DNA from 3 places in the Vibrio rarus genome. Region 1 is predicted to be linked to each of the others. Evidence: predicted binding sites of a transcription regulator. Region 1 holds the regulator's gene; each other region holds the start of a gene.
The links. Region 1 encodes MetJ, which represses methionine synthesis genes. Its sites were predicted from a motif close to TTAGACNTNTANANGTCTAA; they were not measured.

Region 1 (7,423 bases):
AGCTATCGCCATGTAACACAAGATAACCTTGTTCTGATGCCGCCGCTTCAATACCGCGAATAATTTCCGAAAAATAGGGGTCACAAAGATTGGGCACAATCACAACCAAGGTTTTTGATTCGTTGCGCTTCATACTGCGCATGATTGTGCTTGGATAGTACCCTGATTCAATCACTGCATCTTCAACGCGTTTACGGGTCGAAGACGAGACTTTTTCAGGATTCATTAGGGCTCTAGAAACCGTTGCTGTTGACACACCAGCCAGTTCAGCAACATCTTTCATTGTCGCCATAGTACATTTATCCTCTAAGATAATTAGTGCATGCTTGATTCAATCCTTGAAGCAAACTGGTTTCAAACATTCAGCTCTAATTGCGAATGAGAAATAAGTGTAAACAGTTTTATCCGCATAGTTTACGGTGAAAGTAGCAAAACAGGACAACTTTTCGCGATCGTTGTCACACTTATGCATATGCAACTGATTTAGCTTAAATCTTGAGGCTCTACATCTATGTTCCAGCGTACTTTTTTGGCGTTAGGGAGCATTTCTATGACGGGTTTGGCGCTCATTAATAACTTCTGCATCGTGGAGCGTAATTGGCATTGCAAAATGAGTTGCCAACGAGACTTACCGGCTCTTTTCGCCATAGGCGCAGGTGTTGGGCCTAGCACCCAGCACTGCTGGTCAAATAGTGGGTGAGTCTCTAATGTTTGCCTTACTTGTCTTAAAAAATCCTCCGCAAGCTGTGAGTGATTAGATTCTGCACGGAATAACGATAGGCTCGCATAAGGAGGAAGTTGCGCGACTTTTCGTTCCAACAACGCATTATGGGCAAACTCGGGGTAACCTTTATGCAGTAAGGCTTGTAATAATGAATGTTCAGGGTGATGAGTTTGCAATACAACATGCCCTGGTTTACTGGCTCTGCCCGCCCGCCCTGCGACTTGAATAAACAGTTGCGCCAGTTTCTCTGAAGCTCTGAAATCACTACTATATAAAGATGAGTCCACATCCAACAAGGCAACTAAAGTAACGTCGGGAAAGTGGTGTCCTTTTGCCAGCATTTGTGTGCCAATAAGAATTTGATATTCACCATTACGAATGGATTGTAAAGCCGCTTCAAGGCTCCCCTTACGACGAGTGTTGTCTCTGTCAATACGTATGGTTTTAAACTCAGGAAATAGATCATCTAAATGCGTTTCTAGCTGCTCTGTACCCACACCAACAGTGACTAAGTGAGTGGAGCCACAACTTTGGCACTGATGCACGACAGGCTTTTGCGAGCCGCAGTGGTGGCAACGCATCTCACTGCTGCCTTGATGGAAGGTATAGTAAGCATCACAGCGGTGACATTCGGCAATCCAGCCACATTCATGGCACATCATTGCCGGAGAAAATCCACGACGATTTAAAAACAGCATCACTTGATTGCCTTGTTGCAAATGTTTGCGCATTTGTGCAATTAAGGGGGCGCTGAGTCCGCTTTCTAAATACAAGCCTTTCACGTCAATGACGCTGTTTTTTGCCGGTAGAGCCCCGCCGGCCCGTTCGGTTAGCTTGAGATGCAGATATTTTCCACAGAGAGCGTTATTGAGAGTTTCTAATGACGGTGTGGCAGAGCCAAGTACGATGGGGATCGCTTCAGAATGGGCTCTCATGATGGCCATGTCACGGGCGTGATAGCGCAAGCTATCTTGTTGTTTATAAGACGAGTCATGCTCTTCGTCGACTATGATGATACCGAGATCAGCAAAAGGAGTCAGTAGAGCGGATCGTGTGCCGATAACAATGCCACACTCTTTGTTTTTTGCTTCTAACCAAGCATTTAAGCGCTCAGTATCGTTTAAAGCTGAATGAATAGTCGCTATAGGCACATTAAAGCGGCGTTTAAAGCGATTGATGGTTTGTGGCGTTAAGCCAATTTCAGGAACCAGCACTAAAGCTTGTTTGCCTTGATTAACAATGGCTTCAATTAATTGCAGGTATACCTCTGTTTTGCCTGATCCCGTGACGCCATCGAGTAGGGCACACTCATAACCTTCTACATGATTAACGGTAACCACAGCCAGCATCTGCTCGTGATTAAGCTCTCGTTTATCTTGGGCATTGACGCGTACCTCTTGCCACTGATTATTAATCTCAACCACTTCAGAGGAGGTTATCCACTGTTTTTGCTCTAGGGTTTTGAGGACAGAGCTGGGTATCTCAAGATTGAGCAGTTCATTATGCGACAAACTGCCATCTTGTAATGCATGCATTACTTTTGCTTGTTGCACCGCGCGGCCAAAACCTTGCATGAGCTGATCGCGCCCTTGGTGAGTAATAGTCCAAGATTTTTGTGCTTGTTTTTGAGCGGGTTTGCCTTTTCGTAGGGCCCCAGGCATAGCACCATTTAAGGTATCACCGAGTGGGTGTTGATAAAAACGGCTGCTCCAATAAATTAATTTATACAGTTTTTCTGGCCAAATAGGTTCGAAATCCAAGACGGAGTTCAATGGCTTCAGTTTATTGATATCGTATTCTGATTGATGAGTAAGAGCGGTAATGACCCCTAATAGTTTTTTAGGCCCAAATGGCACCCACACGCGAACACCAACAACGGGGAAGAGGTGGGACGGAATAGTATATTCAAACTCTTTATCCAGAGGGACAGGTAAAGCAACTCTGGCAATGGTTGGTCGCATGGGATCTCTTTGAAGTTTTCATAATCAAAATTGGCAGTCATGATAATACTAGAAAAAAGCCGATAAAATTACGATAAATGAACCTAGCTCGGCTCTATAAGGTCCTCTTTATTAATAGGGCAAGATAGGCGCAGAAAAAAGTGGCGAAAAAAGGGACAAATGTGTTGATCATACTAGACGAATTCATTACTATACTGCGCCTTGAAGATACTGAATTAATCGGTGTCACTGTTAGAAACTACGTGTGGTGTTCAGCATAGAACTGGATAGCGACACGGCCTATAAATGAGGTTTTCCCATGAAAGCAGGTATCCATCCTGAGTACAAATCTGTTACTGCAAATTGTTCTTGTGGCAACACTTTTGAGTTCAACTCAACTCTAGCTAAAGAATCTATCCACCTAGACGTATGTGACAAATGTCACCCGTTCTACACTGGTAAGCAACGTATCGTTGATACTGGCGGCCGTGTAGATCGCTTTAACAAGCGTTTCGGTGCTCTTTCTTCTAAGAAATAATCTTAGTAGCAAAGAAATAAAAAAGGTCGCTTAGGCGGCCTTTTTTGATCTTACCAGTATCTCACTGGCTAGATTGAGCTAATATTTACTACAATTCCAGTACAGAACCTTAATCACCGTGTAGCACATTCCTCTACTTTTATTTACACTTACCTCTCTTTATTATCTTGCTACTTTTTAAGGAATTCTTTTCCATGTCAGATGACCAAGTTATCAACGATTTTCGTCAACAAGCCCTCGATTACCACGAGTTTCCTAAACCAGGAAAGATTGCTGTCGAACTCACCACTCCTGCTGATACTGTTCATGACCTTGCTTTAGCATACAGCCCTGGCGTTGCAGAACCTGTTCGTGAAATTGCACAGAATGTTGATAACGTTTACCGGTACACCGGCAAAGGAAACACAGTGGCTGTTATTTCTAATGGCACAGCGATATTAGGTTTGGGTAACTTAGGGCCTATGGCATCGAAACCCGTCATGGAAGGCAAGGCATTATTATTTAAACGTTTTGCTGGGTTAGATTCTATCGACATTGAAGTTAAGCATCGTACCATTGATGAGTTTGTTGATACTGTGGCGGCTATTGCTGACACATTTGGTGGTATTAACCTCGAAGATATTAAAGCTCCGGATTGTTTTGAAATTGAACGTCGCTTGATCGAGCGCTGTGATGTTCCGGTATTTCATGATGACCAACATGGCACCGCAATCGTCACGGCAGCAGGAATGCTCAATGCCATTGAGCTACAAGGTAAACAATTGTGTGATTCTACCATTGTCTGTTTAGGGGCAGGGGCGGCAGCGGTTGCTTGTATGGAGTTATTGATCAAATGTGGTGCTCAACGCGAAAAGATTTACATGCTTGACCGTAAAGGGGTGATACACACACGCCGTGATGACTTAAATGAATATAAACAGCTATTTGCTAACAACACAGATAAACGCACTTTAGAAGATGTTATCGAAGGTGCCGATCTGTTTCTTGGGGTATCTGGCCCAGACTTATTGGCTGCAGAAGCATTAGCATTAATGAGCGATAAGCCGGTTGTATTTGCTTGTTCTAACCCAGATCCGGAAATAAAGCCTGAACTAGCTCATCAGGTACGTACTGATCTTATTATGGGTACTGGGCGTTCTGATTACCCAAATCAGGTCAATAACGTCCTATGTTTCCCGTTTATTTTCCGTGGGGCCTTAGATGTGAGAGCCAGTGAAATCAATATAGAAATGAAATTGGCCGCAGTAGAAGCCATTCGCCAGTTGGTAAAAGAGCCAGTGCCTGACGAAGTATTGGCAGCTGCAGGAGTGGACTCATTAGAGTTTGGTAAGGGATATATTATACCGAAGCCGATGGATCCACGTTTATTACCGCGTGTAGCGAGAGCCGTCGCCGAAGCGGCTGTGCAGTCTGGTGTCGCACGAATAGATCTTCCTGAAGGATATATGCAAGAGAAGTAGCTTTTTGTATATATAGACAAAAAGGGGATGAGAGTGATTTAACTCTCATCCCCTTTTTTATGTTTATCGTTGGCTGGGTAACGGCCAAAATTGATTAATCATCGAATACTTCGAGCTCAATGCCCAAATCAGACATGATTTTTTTTGCTTCTACAGGGATCTCATCCGGACAGTCTTTTCTTAAGTCTTCATCCGTTGGTAGCGGTTGACCTGTATAAGCATGTAGGAATGCTTCACAAAGTAATTCGCTATTGGTTGCATGGCGCAAGTTATTTACCTGACGGCGTGTACGTTCATCCGTAAGAATTTTAAGAACTTTAAGCGGAATAGACACAGTGATCTTTTTTACTTGAGTGCTTTTTTTACCGTGTTCAGCATATGGGCTGATGTATTCGCCATTCCAGTCTGCCATTGGGAACCTTTATTGCTTAATATATAAGAGTTAATAACTAATTCTAGCGATGTTTACTGCTATATGTAAAGGCATTTAGACGTCTAGATGTGTTGATGTCTTAATCTGATCGGGGTAGGCTATAAGCAGATTAATTTGATTGGCATCCAATACCAACCACCATTGTCAAAGGAAAAGACCAGAAGATGAGCAGTAAACATAAGTCATCGACGATCGCCGTCCGCACCGGTATCGAGTCCGACACTCAATATCATGCTGTTGTTCCCCCTATTTATCTGTCCACTAACTATGGCTTCCCTTCTTTCGGAGATGTACCGCAGTATGATTATACCCGTTCAGGGAATCCTAATAGAGGATTGCTTGAAACGGCACTGTATGAGTTAGAGTCCGGTAAAGGTGCTGTCATAACTAACTGTGGAACGTCAGCACTGAATTTATGGGTATCGGCGTTCTTAGGTTCCGATGACCTGATTATTGCCCCTCATGATTGCTATGGTGGTACTTATCGCCTTTTTAATACCCGAGCACAGAAAGGGGATTTTAAGGTTGAGTTTATTGATCAATCAGATGAAGTGGCATTGGCAAAAGCCATCGCGAAAAAACCGAAATTGATTCTTATTGAAACACCATCTAACCCGTTAGTACGAGTGGTTGATATTCAAAAAGTATGTGCACAAGCGACCGAGGTTGGGGCGCTAGTGGCCGTAGATAACACATTCTTGACGCCCATCTTCCAAAAGCCATTAGAGCTTGGGGCGGACTTTGTTATTCACTCAACCACGAAATACATTAATGGCCATTCGGATGTCATTGGTGGGGTGGTCATTACCAAAACAGAGCAGCATGCGGAAGAATTAGCGTGGTGGGGAAATTGCATTGGCGCTACGGGAACCCCTTTTGATAGTTATTTAACGCTTAGAGGGTTGCGTACTTTAGGTGTACGCATGCGTGCCCATGAAGAGAGTTCCCAACAAATATTGACCTATCTTCAGTCACAAAAACGGGTTAAGAAAATTTATCACCCAAGCTTACCAGAGCATCCTGGGCATGATATTGCCCAGCGTCAGCAATCAGGCTTTGGTAGTATGTTGAGTTTTGAACTTGAGGGTACTATGGAGCAGTTAAAGGAATTTGTTGGTGCCTTAAAACTGTTTTCATTAGCAGAATCATTGGGGGGTGTTGAAAGCTTGATTTGCCACCCAGCTACCATGACGCATAGAGCCATGGGCGAAGAAGCTCTAGCGCAAGCCGGAATTTCTCACCAGTTATTACGTTTATCTGTGGGATTAGAAGACTCAAGTGATTTAATTGATGATCTTGTTCAAGCATTTGATTTAATAGAGGAATAATAATGGCTAACCAAAAGCAATTACATAAGTTTGGCGGTAGTAGCCTTGCCAGTGCTGAGTGTTTTGATCGCGTCGTAAACATCTTATCTGAGTACTCCAATGTGGGTGACTTAGTGATTGTTTCAGCAGCCGGTTCTACGACGAACAACTTATTACGCTGGCTTGAGGCTTTGGAAAAAGATGGACGCATTGCCCATGAAATATTGCTTGAATTGCGTAGTTATCAGAATCAATTAATTATTGAACTGCTTCCATCAGAAAAAGCACAAAAACTACAAGACGTATTGAACGATGAATTTACAGCCTTAAGCGCTTTAAATGCTCCATTAACGGAAGCACAAAAATCATCCGTGCTTGGTCATGGTGAAGTATGGTCTTCACGTCTTCTCGCCGCGTTACTTAGTGAGCGTGATATGGCGAGTGTGGCTATCGACTCTCGTGATTTCTTACGTGCGGAAATCGGTACTCAGCCAGAAATTGACCGAGCTCTATCTTGGCCATTGGCAAAGTCCATCGTTGCTCAGCATCCACATCAACGCTTGGTTATCACTGGGTTTATGGCGCAAAACCAACAAGGGGAAACCGTGCTGTTGGGTCGTAATGGCTCGGACTACTCAGCAACGATTGTAGGTGCCTTGGCCGAAGTGGCTAAAGTCACTATCTGGAGTGATGTAGCTGGGGTATATAGCGCCGACCCAAGAATTGTGGGCGATGCTTGTCTATTGCCTTTGTTGCGTTTAGATGAAGCAAGTGAATTGGCTCGCTTAGCCGCTCCTGTATTGCACAGCCGTACTTTACAACCGGTGGCGCAGAGCACAATGGATATGGAGCTTCGTTGTAGCCATCAACCGGAGTCGGGCTCTACTCGCATTGAGCGTGTATTGGCCTCAGGCCGAGGTGCAAAAATAGTGACGTCTCTTGATGAGGTCAACCTGATTGAACTTACCTTAGGTAGTGGTCATGACTTTGAGCGCTTAGAGCCACAAGTACTGGCGTTATT
Region 2 (7,423 bases), 480 kb from region 1:
CGGCACTGGTCGCCTCAGTCGTTGACTCTTTGAAGAATTCAGCAATTTTATTCAGCGCTGTAGATTGCCACTGCGTCACGGATGTGTCGTAGTCAAGATCGCAATCAATTCTATCAATAAATGCTCGTGCTCCTAGTTTACTTAGAGCGGCATCAAAATCTTTGCCCGTTTGGCAGAAAAACTCATAACTAGAATCCCCGAGTCCCACCACGGCATATTGCAGATGATCAAGTTTGGGGGCTTTCTTAGAGTTGAGGTAGTCGTAAAACTCTATCGCATTATCTGGAACTTCTCCTTCACCATTGGTGGAGGCTACAATAATTAAGTGCGTTTCGTTTTTGAGGTTCTTAAGTTTGTAGTCTGCCGCATCATAGAGCTTGACCTGAAAGCCTTGCTCTTCAACCTTGGCATGTATCTGCTTAGCCACACCTTTGGCATTACCAGTTTGAGAAGCGAATATGATAGTGAGTTGTGTCGCTGGGCCTGTCGCCGTCACAGCATTAGGAGCAGAGACTGCTGTATTGTTTTGGCTGATACCGTAGAAATAGCCACTCACCCACGCCAATTGCTGTGGTGAGAGTTCTGCGGCAGCTTGTTTTAATTGGTTTGCTTGATTATCACTCAGTGGGGAAGCAAAGCCAGAAAGTTCCTTTAGCAACATGGTCACATTATCCCTGTATATTACGTGACCATAAGATTACCTACTAATTGTAATAGCAAGAAAGAATAAAGAAGCATGTTTAATAATCAAAAGGAATGAAGAAAGAATTTACTTATAGTTCTTCTACTCTAACTTGGTTGAATCCAACGGCCATTGCGCTCTTAGAGGCCGAATTAATGTCGCTATAATGGCGTTGTTCACCTTGAGGATCAGTTAAAGCCAGTATACCACCATGGCTATCTCTAAATTCCACCACCCATAAGCCACCCTGATCGGCCTGCTCTACAATGGCTTCAACTAAACGCTCTGAGCGGTACAAGACTCGAAGTTCATTAATTGTCATATACAGTATGCTCCCATCAACCTCTATTAAGGATGGACCAAACCTGTAAAAATGCGAATTGAGAACAACTATCAATTGGCTTAGTCAATTGCACCCAATGTGGTTATTCCCCCTTGATACCAATAGATCACCTCAGCTAAAAAGCGACTTGGGCCCCGACAAACCAGCCATCAACGAATCCATAGGCCTTACTGTCCACGTCCTTAAACGTATAATCTAGTACTCTATAGCCCCCACGCAGTATCACATCCGTTGCAGAAAACTCAATACTGTATTGCATACCTGCGGTGAGATCGGCAGATTTAAGCTTATCTGTTTCGCCAAAGTCAAACTCGCCAATGACAGCAAAATTGGTGTTCGGTACTTGAATCAGTGCATTGGCATACCAACTAAAAATGACACCATCAAAGTCTATAGTTGAGTTTGTTTCCTGATCATAAAACAAGCTATCTCTATAATCTGTTAGTGTAAAGCCAGCATCCAACTCCATATTTTCCGTTCTTAACGGGCGATAATAGAAAGTATAGTCAAATTTGTCGTGTTTAAGGGAAGTGGTATCTAAACCCGTATAACGGATTCTAAAATTAGGCAGGTAAGGCACGTCATGTTCGATTTGTGCCGAGAGAACAGGCAATTCATCGTCTTGTAAGCGAATTTCTCGTATTTTGCTGCTACCCCAAAACATATCTGCGGAGACTTTAGCGTGGATACCCGGTTCTAGCACTTTCGCTTGTACTGACCAAGAACTGGTTAATGCACCGACTCCCACAACAGCAATTAAGGTGTACCTGTTCATCCACTACTCCTAAAGATGCTAGATTTATCATTTTATATGCAAATACTAGCATAGATAGATTTTAGTTAAATCAATAACTAACACTATGAACAAGTCTGGATATACTTAATTGCCCCATATACGGCAAGACCAACTAAAACATAAGGAAGGAAGTTAAAAGCTATGCTTATCACAATAAAACCCAGTATAAGCACCCCGAAAATGGACACGAAAAAACCACAGATCATGAAAACTACATAGAAAAACACGCCCAGTGCTAAAAAAAACAATAAGAAACCTAACATAGTGACTCCCAAACAAACCTATTTCTATCACAGCAAATCTTTATCTTTAGGCAAACATAAAGCAATTATCTTGCCAAAGCTCTGAGCTATGTAACTATTTGATAAAATAAAATAAAAATCCCTTGATATTGACAAGGGATGATAGCGTTCGCTCAATTTAGTAAAAATAACCAATTGATGGTTATTACTACACTCCTAACTCTTTAGGGATTTTAGCCAGAGCAGCTTCGACCACCTCAATGCCAGAGCCAGGTTTATGAGCATTTTCACTAATGTAACGTCGCCATTGACGCGCTCCAGGCATACTTTGGAATAACCCGAGCATATGACGGGTGATGTGCCCTAGATAGGCACCATCAGATAGTTGTTGTTCAATATACGGGTACATCAACTCAACCACTTCACTGCGTTTAATAATGGGTTTATCTTGACCAAAAATAAGCTGATCCACCTCAGCCAATAAATAAGGATTCTGGTACGCCTCTCGCCCAATCATCACACCATCAAGATATTTTAGATGCTCAAGGGTTTCATCGATTGTTTTAACACCACCATTAACTCCGATATCTAGATGTGGAAAATCTTTCTTGATTTGGTAGGCGCGAGGATAGTCCAATGGTGGGATTTCGCGATTCTCTTTAGGGCTAAGGCCACTTAACCATGCTTTACGTGCGTGGATAGTAAAGTGCTCACAACCGCCTTTTTCATGAACGGTTGAAATAAAATCAGTTAAGAATTCATAAGAGTCTTGTTCATCAATACCAATACGCGTTTTTACTGTTACTGGAATATCAACTACGGATTTCATCTCAGCAACACAATCCGCCACCAATTGAGGATCGGCCATCAAACAGGCACCAAAGCGACCGTTTTGTACTCGGTCAGAAGGACAGCCAACATTTAGGTTAACTTCATCATAACCACGTTCCTGCGCCAACTTGGCACAATGGGCAAGGTCTTTAGCGTTAGAACCACCGAGCTGCAAAGCAATGGGATGTTCTTGCTCGCTAAAACGTAAAAAATCACCTTTACCATGAATGATGGCACCTGTCGTCACCATCTCTGTATACAAAAGAGTGTTCTGTGATAGCAGACGATGAAAGTAGCGACAATGACGATCTGTCCAATCGAGCATTGGGGCGACAGATAAGCGAGATGATGAGTGCATAGTTAAGACCTTATATTGAACCGTACAACACGAAACGCAATGATGATTATGTTCATGATGCTTAAGTTGAGATGACTCTCATCTCAACTTTGAACGGCGGATTATACGGCTTGGCTGAATCTTCATCAATCATAGACTTTGCCTATATACAACAAAGGCCATTTAGATATTATCCAAATGGCCTTTGTCAGCTATTTCTGTATTCATTTAGAATGCAGGTTCAATGGTGCCTTTAAAGGTTTTCTGTAAAAAATCACGTGTCGCTTGAGATTGGAAAATTTTCACTACCTTCTGATAGTCAGGGTTGTTCTTTTGATCTTCTTTAGCGGCAATCACCATCACGGCAAGAGGGGCGTCTTTTGCTTCTAAGTAGATACCTTGCTTTTTAGGATCTAAACCTGCAGACATCACGTAGTTCATGGTAATAGCAGCAGCGTCTACGTCATCTAGAGAACGAGGTAATTGTGCAGCATCCACTTCAACGAACTCAAAATGCTTAGGGTTAGCAATGACATCTTTTAGCGTCGCTTTCGAGCCTACCCCAGGTTTAAGGGTAATGAGTTTAGCCTGTTCCAATAGCAGTAAACCGCGTCCACCATTAGTAGGATCATTAGGAATAGCTACTCGAGCATTGTTTGGCAATGCGTCTACAGAAGAGTATTTATTAGAGTAAATACCCATACGCATTAATATTGAGCGTCCAATAGAAACTAAATGCGAGCCGTGCCCTTCATTGTAGTTATCTAAAAACGGCTGATGCTGGTAACTGTTTAAGTCAATACTGCCATCTTCTAGAGCCGCATTTGGGGTAATGTAGTCAGAAAATTGCACCACTTCAATCTTAATTCCCTGCTTGGCGGCCTGTTTCGCAACGGCTTCTACCACTTGAGCATGAGGCCCTACAGTTGCACCAATTTTGATAACTTTTGCTTCTTCTTTACCACAAGCTGTTAAGCCTAGTGCCAACACTGAGATAAATAGCAAATTGATTAACTGTTTTATTCCTTTCATCTTCACTCCATAAGGTATTTTAGACTTCTAGCCATCCAAAACTCAATATACGCTTATCTTATTGGATTGCAACTCTGCTCAATACACTTTTTTGAGAAGTTATAGATACAAAAAAGGTCAGCACTTGGCTGACCTTGATCACAAATTAACGTTTTAGGTATTAGCCACGCAATTGTTTAAACGCATTAATCAAACCATTGGTTGAACTATCATGAGAGTCCACAGTTTGGTTATCAGCCAGCTCAGGTAAAATTTGGCTTGCTAACTGTTTGCCAAGCTCTACGCCCCACTGATCAAAAGTAAAGATATTCCAAATAACACCTTGTACAAAGATCTTATGTTCGTACATCGCAATAAGGTTGCCTAAAGTGCGAGGCGTAATTTGCTTCACTAAGATGGAGTTAGTTGGACGGTTACCTTCAAACACTTTAAACGGTGCCAGTTCGGCAATTTCTTGCGCAGATTTACCCGCAGCAACTAATTCGGCTTCGACTACTTCACGAGATTTACCAAAGGCTAGTGCTTCTGTTTGAGCAAAGAAGTTAGACATTAGTTTTTGATGATGATCGCCCGTTGGGTTGTGGCTGTTCGCTGGAGCGATAAAGTCACAAGGAATCAGCTTTGTACCTTGGTGAATCAACTGATAGAAAGCGTGTTGACCGTTTGTACCCGGCTCGCCCCAAATAATTGGGCCTGTTTGGTAGTCCACAGCATCGCCATTACGGTCAGTGTATTTACCGTTTGATTCCATATTGCCTTGCTGGAAGTACGCGGCAAAACGGTGCATGTATTGATCGTATGGAAGTATGGTTTCTGACTCTGAACCATGGAAGTTGTTATACCAAATACCAATAAGCGCTAGAATGGTTGGGATGTTATTCTCAAGTTCAGTTGATTTGAAATGGTTATCCATATCATGCGCGCCCGCTAGCAACTCAATGAAGTTGTCATAACCCACGCCCAAAGCAATAGAAAGACCGATGGCTGACCATAAAGAATAGCGACCACCAACCCAATCCCAGAATTCAAACATGTTTGCAGTATCAATACCAAACTCAGAAACCGCATCGGCATTGGTAGATAACGCGGCAAAATGTTTCGCTACGTGCGCTTCATCTTGCGCTTCTGCTAGGAACCAATCGCGAGCACTGTGTGCGTTGGTCATTGTTTCTTGTGTAGTAAATGTTTTAGATGCCACCAAGAAAAGCGTTGTTTCTGGGTTCACTTTCTTTAATGTTTCTGCAATATGAGTGCCATCAACATTAGAAACAAAGTGTAGGTTGAGGTGGTTTTTATAAGGAGAAAGTGCCTCAGTCACCATATATGGACCAAGATCTGAACCACCGATACCAATGTTCACAACATCAGTAATAGCTTTACCTGTATACCCTTGCCACTCACCACCGATAACGCGCTCAGTGAATGATTTGATCTTTTCAAGCACAGCATTAACCGCTGGCATCACGTCTTCACCGTCAACGATAACCGGAGTGTTGCTGCGGTTACGTAAAGCCGTATGCAGTACCGAACGACCTTCTGTCTTATTAATTGCTTCGCCAGAGAACATGGCATCGATTGCAGACTTAAGTTCTGTTTGTTTAGCCAAATCAAACAGATGCTTCATTGTTTCTTTGTTGACTAAGTTCTTGGAATAGTCAACTAAGATGTCATCGCCAAATGCTTTAGAGAAATGAGTAAAACGCTGTGCATCTTGTGCAAAGAGATCTTTCATCTGCATATCTTGCGCTGATTCAAAATGAGCGGTTAAGGCTTTCCAAGCATCAGTATGCGTTGGATTGATGTTTTTCAACATTATGAGTTCCCATTATTTTAATTTTACGTTGTGCTTAACCTAAGGTAGAAAGCCTACCCTAACAATTAAACACCCCTGATTCTGACGTTGATGAAGGCAATATGAGCCTTCATCTAAATAATATTTCTAATTTAGCCTGTTATGGCTTGGATTTGGGATTATCACTGATGTATTTCGCGCAATTGTAGAGTTGCTTCACAGTTTATGCGCTAAATATGGTCTTTAATGTAAACAGGTATAACCCTAGATGTCAGCTTAGTCACTAATTCGTATGCGATTGTGCCAACGCATTGTGCGACCTCCTCCACTGGCAAAGACTCACCCCATAATACTGCCGTGTCACCCACGCTATCAGTCGCATCTGGACCTAAATCGACCGTAAGCATATCCATAGATACTCTCCCTGCTAACGGCACTTTACGACCATTCACCAATACCGGTGTTCCATTGGGCGCCATTCTAGGATAACCGTCACCATAACCCACGGCGATAACGCCAATCTTAGTATCTCGCTCGCAGGTCCAGTTGGCTCCATAGCCAATGCTTTCCCCTGCTTTGAGGTCATTCACAGCAATTAAGTGAGAGCTTAAGGTCATGACTGGGCGATAACCCAGTTGCTGCGCGTTATTATCACCAAAAGGCGAAACGCCATACATAATAATACCTGGACGCACCCAATCAAAATGACTGTCACTATGAGCAAGTATTCCCGCCGAGGCGGCCAGTGAGCGCTCGCCTTCACAATTTTCAGTCGTGGCTTTAAAAAGCTCAATTTGCTGGGCTGTTACTGGGTTATCACGCTCATCAGCACAGCCAAAATGACTGATATAACGCAAAGGATGCGCAACATTTTTACACTGATGAAGTCGTTGAATATATTCATCGTAGCGCTCTGGGCGCACACCTAAACGGTGCATTCCCGTGTCCATTTTCAGCCAAACAACAACCGGATTTTCAAGTTCAGCTTGCTCTAAAGCAACTAACTGTTCTTCGCAGTGAACAACCGTTTGAATGTTATTGGTGACTAATATCGGTAAATCACTATCAGAGTAAAAACCTTCCAGCAATAAAATAGGCTTAACAATGCCTCCCGCTCGAAGTTGTAATGCCTCTTCTACTCTGGCAACACCAAAAGCATCCGCATCTTCAGCATGTTTGGCGACTTTCAGTAAGCCATGACCATATCCATTTGCTTTTACCACGGCCAGCAAACGACTGTTCGGTGCTTGCTGATGGACTAGCTTAATATTATGACGTAACGCATCTGTGTTGATGGATGCTATAGCGGCTTTCAATCTACTCATATTAATTCTTACTCATCATCATAATCAAATGCAGGTCCAGCAT
Region 3 (7,423 bases), 630 kb from region 1:
GCTTTAAGCTATCACCTGCCTGAACATTCGCAGAATGAAGCTCCACTTGCTTTAACATGCCGCCGACGGTGATATCGATAGGCGCATTAATCATGATACCCATAGCGCCTTTTTCATTGTGCTCACAAATGTAGATCACTGAGCGTTTGAAATAAGGGTCTTGCATCGATGGCATAGCCACTAAAAAGTGATTAGTAAGATTCATAAGTTACCCTTTTATACTCGCTACCTTGATTAGGTCGCTACCCACTTTACCTAGACGAGGCATTGAAAATAATCTTTGAACTTAGCGGAAACTCTGGATAACGGGGGGATATTTTTGTTATCCAGGGTTTTCAGCGCTATTTATGCTGACTTATTGCGTTTGATATTTTTGATGCGTCGTTCAATAGCATCCATCAATTTACCGGTAATAGAGATGCCAAACTCAGTTTCAATCTCAACAATACAGGTTGGGCTGGTTACGTTTATTTCAGTCACTTTATCGCCAATGACGTCTAAGCCAACAAAAATCAATCCTTTCTCTTTAAGTGTAGGACCGATTGCATTGGCTATTGCAAAATCTGTTTCGCTTAATGGTCTTGCTTCACCACGGCCACCAGCGGCTAAGTTACCACGTGTTTCTCCTTTAGCAGGGATACGGGCGAGGCAGTATGGCATGGGTTCGCCATCAACGATTAAAATGCGCTTATCACCATTGCTAATATCAGGTACGAACGCCTGCGCCATAGCGTAGTTTTGACCATGGTTAGTCAGTGTTTCGATGATCACTGATACGTTAGGATCGCCTTCCTTGACGCGGAAAATAGAGGCGCCACCCATGCCATCAAGAGGCTTAAGTATCACATCACCATGTTCTTCGTGAAATGCTTTAATTTTTTCTGCTTTACGAGTCACTATGGTGGTCGGCGTCATATCGGCAAACCATGCGGTGTAGAGCTTTTCGTTACAATCACGCAGGCTTTGCGGTTTGTTGACGATTAGAGTTCCTTCCACTTCCGCACGCTCCAGAATATAAGTAGCGTAGATATACTCGGTATCAAATGGAGGATCTTTGCGCATCAGTACCGCATCAAGATCGGAGAGTCTGATGGTTTGCTCAGATAGAAACTCGAACCAATTGTCAGGGTTCTTTTCAATTTTTAGTGTTTTAGTATCTGCCACCGCCACACCTTGATCTAGGTGAAGATCATTCATTTCCATATAGTGGATTTCATAACCACGGCTTTGCGCCTCAAGTAGCATGGCAAAGCTTGAATCTTTTTTAATGTTGATGGACGAAATAGGGTCCATCACTATACCGATCTTAATCATTCATCTCTCCTAGCCAAGATCGCCGAAGCGAACTTGCAGTGCGGTAATGGCTGTTAGTGCCGCTGTTTCGGTTCGTAATACACGTGGGCCTAACAAGGTTTGTGCAAAGTTATAGTCCGTGGTCATGTGAATTTCTGGATCAGAAAGTCCACCTTCGGGACCAATTAATAACTTAACTTGTGTTATTGGTTGGGGCAGGGTGTTGATGGAGTAGGGCGCTCTTGGGTGAAGGTTGAGCTTCAGCCCTTGATATTCTTCGCTACACCACTGTTCAAGTTGCATGATAGGTCTGATAACAGGCACGCTATTGCGACCGCTTTGCTCACACGCTGCGATGGCGATTTTTTGCCACTGGATTAATTTCTTTTCAAAGCGTTTAGGGTCGAGTTTTACCCCACAACGTTCAGAGATAAGAGGGGTGATGGTGTTCACTCCCAACTCCACTGATTTTTGAATGGTGAATTCCATTTTATCGCCACGGGAGACCACTTGGCCTAAGTGAATATCTAATGGGGATTCAAGGTTGTTGTGTATTGATTCTTGTATCTCAACGGCAACGTTCTTTTTGGAGACCTCAGTGATGACTGCGGAATATTCGACGTTGCTTCCATCAAACAGGCAAACCGCTTGGCCTACCTGCATTCGTAATACACGCCCGATATGCCCTGCGGCATCGTCGCATAGCTGAACGTGAGTGGCTGAAGACAAAGATTCAGGATGGTATATCCTAGGGATGCGCATTTAAATCGTACCTGTAACTGACTGAACTAACTAAATATGGTTGCTATGGTAGCAAATAACAAGAGGTGTGGCTCAGTCTGCTTGGTACGATTTTCTACTGTTTACATTTTTGCGCAACAAATGGGTTGGAGTTTCCTTGGATTTTATTGATTATTTGGTTTCTTTGGCATTCCCAATCGGTCACGGCGTAGCTTTTGTTCCAAGCATTCATTAGCTTGATTTGCTGTGATGACAGTGTGATTGGGTAGTGTTGTTTCATGTATAGGTAGGTGCGTGCAATTGCCCCACGCGCGTATACAGGAGGCATGGCTTTATCGTCTTTAAAGCTGATTTGCATTTTACACTGCCCATAGCTGACACCGTGCATACCGTTCCATTGTGAAAATTCGTAATTAGAGCGGTCGCCGTTTACTTCACCTATGGCTGGCACTAAATTGTGCAGATCTGCTTCCATTTCTTTATATACAGGATCGCTCTTAGTGCAGTTGGCGCGCCCGCCTTTTTGCCAGCACTGTCTTAGCTTACCAAGTTGCGCTGCAGGGACAATGTGTTCCCATTCGATGCGATTGGCACGACGTTGTTGCTTACGTACTTGATAACCACAGTTAGAGAGTTGTGGTGTACCTTTTTTACCATGCCAGTCAATTTTACAGCCACAGTAAAAGGTTTCAGGGTGCTGCTTATAGATGCCGATAGCTAGTTTTTTAGAACGATAAAAAGAGTGAGGCTTTGCGTGCGCAGCAACAGAGATGAGTACTAGACTGATAATAAGAAAAAATGAACGTTTCAAGGGTAATATATCGTGATAGCTGAAAAACAGCGAAGAGGATACCGCTAATTCCCCCTCTTGACCAGATTGCGTCTGGTTGAGTATGAGAGGGTATTTGGGGAGGGATTGGGCGCTGAATATTGTTAGCTAAGTTGCTTTCCGGTAAAGCTCAATTCAGTTCCACAATTGCGACAACTATAGTGACTGTCACCACGAATCACTTTGTTATGGCGACGAATAGTAAGAGGGTAGGTGCGACAACCGCATTGATACTCAAAGGTCTTTCCTTGAACGGAGGTGACATCCATAGAGTGCGTCCGCTCTGGCTTAATAGCAAACACCTTGCTCATAACATATTGCCACTCTTTACCGTGTGGCCTTACTCGGCCAAATACCTGGTGAGTAATTAAATGTGCCAGTTCATGGGGTAAGACTTCATCGAAAAAGGCTTGCTGATTCTCTGCCAGCAACACTTTATTTAACTTGATGATATTGAGTTGTAAGAAGGCTTTTCCTGCTGCTTTACCTCGCATGTCTATGTCTATTTGTGGCATAGGAAAACTACGCTGAAAATGGGCGTTTGCCACTTGAATCAGTGAGGCAGTTTTTTTGGTGAGTTGGTATTGAATAGGGCTCATGCAGCAAACAATCGATAAAAATAACCTCGCTACTGTAACGTAATCAATAGCGCTAAAAAAGGAGAACCTAAGTTCTCCTGTATGGTGAGCGTTACAATAGCGGCATTATTAATGCTTCTTTTGAATGGTTGCGTGATAGGCGTGCCAAGTACCATAGCCTAAAATGGGCATGGTAATGATCATGCCGAGTCCATAGGTGGCAAAGCCAATTAATACACCACCACAAATTACGCCTGCCCATACTAAAAGAGGTGCAGGATTACTTCTCACAGCGTTAAAGCTTGAAAATATCGCGGTCATAATATCCACGCGCCTTTCTAGCATAAGAGGCATGGAGAACACCGAAATACTAAATACTACGCTGGCTAAAATGAATCCGGCAATGGAACCGGTAATAAGAAAAGGTGCAAAATCAATAATAGAGGCGCCGGCTACAGAGGGGTATAAAGCGTGCAGTAAAGAGGCTATTCGCATCCAAAATATCATCGCGACCACCAGTAATACAGCAAAGCTCCACTGTGAGGTTGAGTTACGGCCAATGGCTTTCATGGAATGGAGTAGGCTTGGTTGCTTACCTCGCTCTCTTGCCCAGCTAGTATCGTATAAACCCAAGGCAAGGAATGGCCCGATAAGCATGTAAATAATAAGAGCCGGTAGGATAACTAAATGGGAGTGGTTTCCTTGTAGATATATCAATCCCACAATACCGGCGGCGGCGATGGCAAAACATGCCCCGTAAAAAAGGCTGATAATAGGGGAGCGTACAAAATCATTTAAACCTAAAGCGAGCCATTGAAATGGGTCGCTGATGGTGATTTTGTTGCATGGCAGTGTTTTTGCGTACTCACTGTCTTTTACTTTCGATGCTTGCTGAAAGCCATCTTCATTATATGTACGAGGCATAATCATCCTCCTGATTGAGTCTAAGGGCAGAGAGGCGTTCACCTCACACTAGCCTTAAACTGAGCCACGTTATTTGATAAAACTTGATCTAGTTAACATTTTGTTCACTTGGTAACTATCGTCATGGATGGCATGAAATACAAATTTTGTATGAAAATTAATCGAAATGATGGCGGCTACAGTGGGTAGTGGTTCTGACAAAACACCTTAAGAGGAAGGGGCGAAAAAAAACCTCAGCACTAAGGCTGAGGTTTGATGTTGAGACCTTGAGATAGGTTGGCTTATTTGATACCAGCGAAATCTTTAAGGATTGCGGCTTTGTCCGTTGCTTCCCATGGGAATTCTTCACGACCAAAGTGACCATATGCGGCAGTTTTCTTGTAGATAGGCTGCAGTAGGTTCAGCATCTCTTGTAGGCCGTATGGACGTAAGTCGAAGTTTTGACGTACAGCTTCAATGATGATCTCTTGAGATACTTTTTCAGTACCAAAAGTTTCTACCATGATAGACGTTGGATCAGCAACACCGATAGCGTAAGACAATTGGATTTCACAACGGTCAGCCATGCCAGCCGCTACGATGTTCTTCGCTACATAACGAGCTGCGTATGCTGCACTACGGTCAACTTTTGATGGATCTTTACCAGAGAATGCACCGCCACCGTGACGAGCTGCGCCGCCGTAGGTATCAACGATGATTTTACGACCAGTAAGACCACAGTCACCCATTGGGCCACCGATAACAAAACGACCGGTTGGGTTGATAAAGAATTTAGTTTCTTTATTTAACCACTCTGATGGCAATACCGGTTTGATGATGGTTTCCATTACCGCTTCACGAAGATCGTCTGTTGAGATCTCTTCACTGTGCTGAGTAGAAAGAACAACGGCATCAATACCGACAATTTTGCCTTGGTCGTATTGGAATGTTACTTGAGATTTAGCGTCTGGACGCAACCAAGGTAGAGTGCCGTTCTTGCGAACTTCTGCTTGCTTCTCTACTAAAAGGTGAGAATAAGTAATGGGTGCAGGCATCAATACTTTTGTTTCGTTGGTAGCGTAACCAAACATGATACCTTGGTCGCCCGCCCCTTGATCTTTAGGGTCTGACTTATCAACACCTTGGTTAATGTCTGGAGACTGTTTACCAATAGTGTTTAGTACCGCACAAGAATTGGCATCAAAGCCCATATCTGAATGTACGTAACCAATTTCACGAACGGTTTCACGAGTGATCTCTTCGATATCAACCCAAGCAGAGGTAGTCACTTCACCACCTACCATAACCATGCCAGTTTTTACGTAGGTTTCACATGCAACGCGAGCTTTTGGGTCTTGCTCAATAATTGCATCTAGAACCGCATCTGATATTTGGTCTGCGATTTTATCTGGATGGCCTTCTGATACTGACTCAGAAGTAAACAGGTGCTTAGCCATGATGGGCTCCCTTATTCGTTAAGAAAAGACGCTTCAGGGCGCCTTTTGAATGGTACTTTTTTGTAGCTGTATCTACATCTAGACGTCTATTCTAATTTTGAATGTGTGAAATACAAGCTTTTTTACGATTTAAATGAACTAAACGTTTGCGTTAGGTCACAGCACTATTTAACAAAGATAGTGAGATGTTAAACAAATATATCTCTCATAGTTGTCATTTTGCTCGGGAAACTGTTTGCAGTAATAGAGGCGCTTTGCGACAATAACGACGCCCAACACCCTCTGTTGGGGTCAGGACTTATTTTTTTATAAATTGCTTATGCATTCAGGAGCAGACATGTCTTCTCGTAAAGATCTAGCCAATGCAATTCGTGCCCTTAGCATGGATGGTGTTCAACAAGCTAACTCTGGTCACCCAGGCGCACCAATGGGTATGGCTGACATCGCTGAAGTACTTTGGCGTGGTCACTTAAACCATAACCCGCAAAACCCAGAGTGGGCTGATCGCGACCGTTTTATTCTGTCAAATGGTCACGGCTCAATGCTGATCTACTCTCTGCTTCATTTGACTGGTTATGAGTTATCAATCGATGACCTTAAAAACTTCCGTCAGTTGCACTCTAAAACTCCAGGTCACCCAGAATATGGTTATGCACCGGGTATTGAGACCACTACCGGCCCTCTAGGTCAAGGCATCACCAACGCTGTTGGTATGGCTATGGCTGAGAAAGCATTGGCAGCTCAATTTAACAAAGAAGGTCACGACATTGTTGACCACTTCACTTATGTATTCATGGGTGATGGCTGTTTGATGGAAGGTATTTCACACGAGGCATGTTCTCTTGCGGGTACTCTAGGTCTTGGCAAACTGGTTGCTTTCTGGGATGACAACGGCATCTCAATTGACGGCGAAGTTGAAGGCTGGTTCTCTGATGATACGCCTAAGCGTTTTGAAGCTTACGGTTGGCACGTAATTCCTGCTGTCGACGGTCACGATAGCGAAGCCATCAATGCCGCTATTATTGCTGCAAAAGCAGACCCTCGCCCAACACTTATTTGTACTAAAACTGTGATTGGTTTTGGTTCTCCAAACAAAGCGGGTACGCACGATTGTCACGGTGCTCCACTAGGTGCTGACGAAATCGTTGCCACTAAAGCCGCTCTTGGCTGGGAACACGGTCCTTTCGAAGTACCGGCTGATATCTATTCACAGTGGGATGCAAAAGCATCTGGCGCTGAAAAAGAAGCCGCTTGGAATGCTAAATTTGACGCTTACGCGGCAGCATACCCAGCTGAAGCTGCTGAACTAAAACGTCGTGTAAACGGTGAGCTTCCAGCGCAGTGGGAAGAAAAAGCAAATGAAATCATTGCTGATCTTCAAGCAAACCCAGCTAACATTGCATCACGTAAAGCATCACAAAACGCACTAGAAGCGTTTGGTCAAATGCTTCCTGAATTCATGGGTGGTTCTGCTGACCTTGCGCCTTCTAACTTGACTATGTGGTCTGGTTCTAAGTCTCTTGAAGCGAATGACTTCTCAGGTAACTACATCCATTACGGTGTACGTGAATTTGGTATGACAGCAATCATGAACGGTATTGCTCTGCACGGTGGTTTCGTAC

Region 2: OCU56_RS11510 (MetQ/NlpA family ABC transporter substrate-binding protein) is a predicted target of MetJ. The motif match lies at 4,283-4,302, and genes of this name have one in related genera.
Region 3: metK (methionine adenosyltransferase) is a predicted target of MetJ. The motif match lies at 5,872-5,891, and genes of this name have one in related genera.

The regions. Positions count from the first base shown of each region.
Region 1 is NZ_AP024900.1:158,624-166,046, forward strand. Features, by position in the region: gene cytR (DNA-binding transcriptional regulator CytR) at 1-292, opposite strand, end outside; gene priA (primosomal protein N') at 484-2,685, opposite strand; gene rpmE (50S ribosomal protein L31) at 2,984-3,202, shown strand; gene OCU56_RS00745 (malic enzyme-like NAD(P)-binding protein) at 3,397-4,662, shown strand; gene metJ (met regulon transcriptional regulator MetJ) at 4,757-5,074, opposite strand; gene OCU56_RS00755 (O-succinylhomoserine (thiol)-lyase) at 5,260-6,423, shown strand; gene OCU56_RS00760 (bifunctional aspartate kinase/homoserine dehydrogenase II) at 6,426-7,423, shown strand, end outside.
Region 2 is NZ_AP024900.1:2,528,586-2,536,008, forward strand. Features, by position in the region: gene OCU56_RS11490 (assimilatory sulfite reductase (NADPH) flavoprotein subunit) at 1-661, opposite strand, end outside; gene OCU56_RS11495 (thymidylate kinase) at 774-1,004, opposite strand; gene OCU56_RS11500 (TIGR04219 family outer membrane beta-barrel protein) at 1,141-1,800, opposite strand; gene dusA (tRNA dihydrouridine(20/20a) synthase DusA) at 2,272-3,252, opposite strand; gene OCU56_RS11510 (MetQ/NlpA family ABC transporter substrate-binding protein) at 3,460-4,263, opposite strand; gene pgi (glucose-6-phosphate isomerase) at 4,424-6,076, opposite strand; gene alr (alanine racemase) at 6,286-7,380, opposite strand; gene OCU56_RS11525 (replicative DNA helicase) at 7,389-7,423, opposite strand, start outside.
Region 3 is NZ_AP024900.1:2,380,054-2,387,476, reverse strand. Features, by position in the region: gene OCU56_RS10840 (YqgE/AlgH family protein) at 1-205, opposite strand, end outside; gene gshB (glutathione synthase) at 346-1,314, opposite strand; gene rsmE (16S rRNA (uracil(1498)-N(3))-methyltransferase) at 1,324-2,055, opposite strand; gene OCU56_RS10825 (endonuclease) at 2,150-2,845, opposite strand; gene OCU56_RS10820 (SprT family zinc-dependent metalloprotease) at 2,968-3,462, opposite strand; gene OCU56_RS10815 (DUF2189 domain-containing protein) at 3,571-4,365, opposite strand; gene metK (methionine adenosyltransferase) at 4,647-5,801, opposite strand; gene tkt (transketolase) at 6,139-7,423, shown strand, end outside.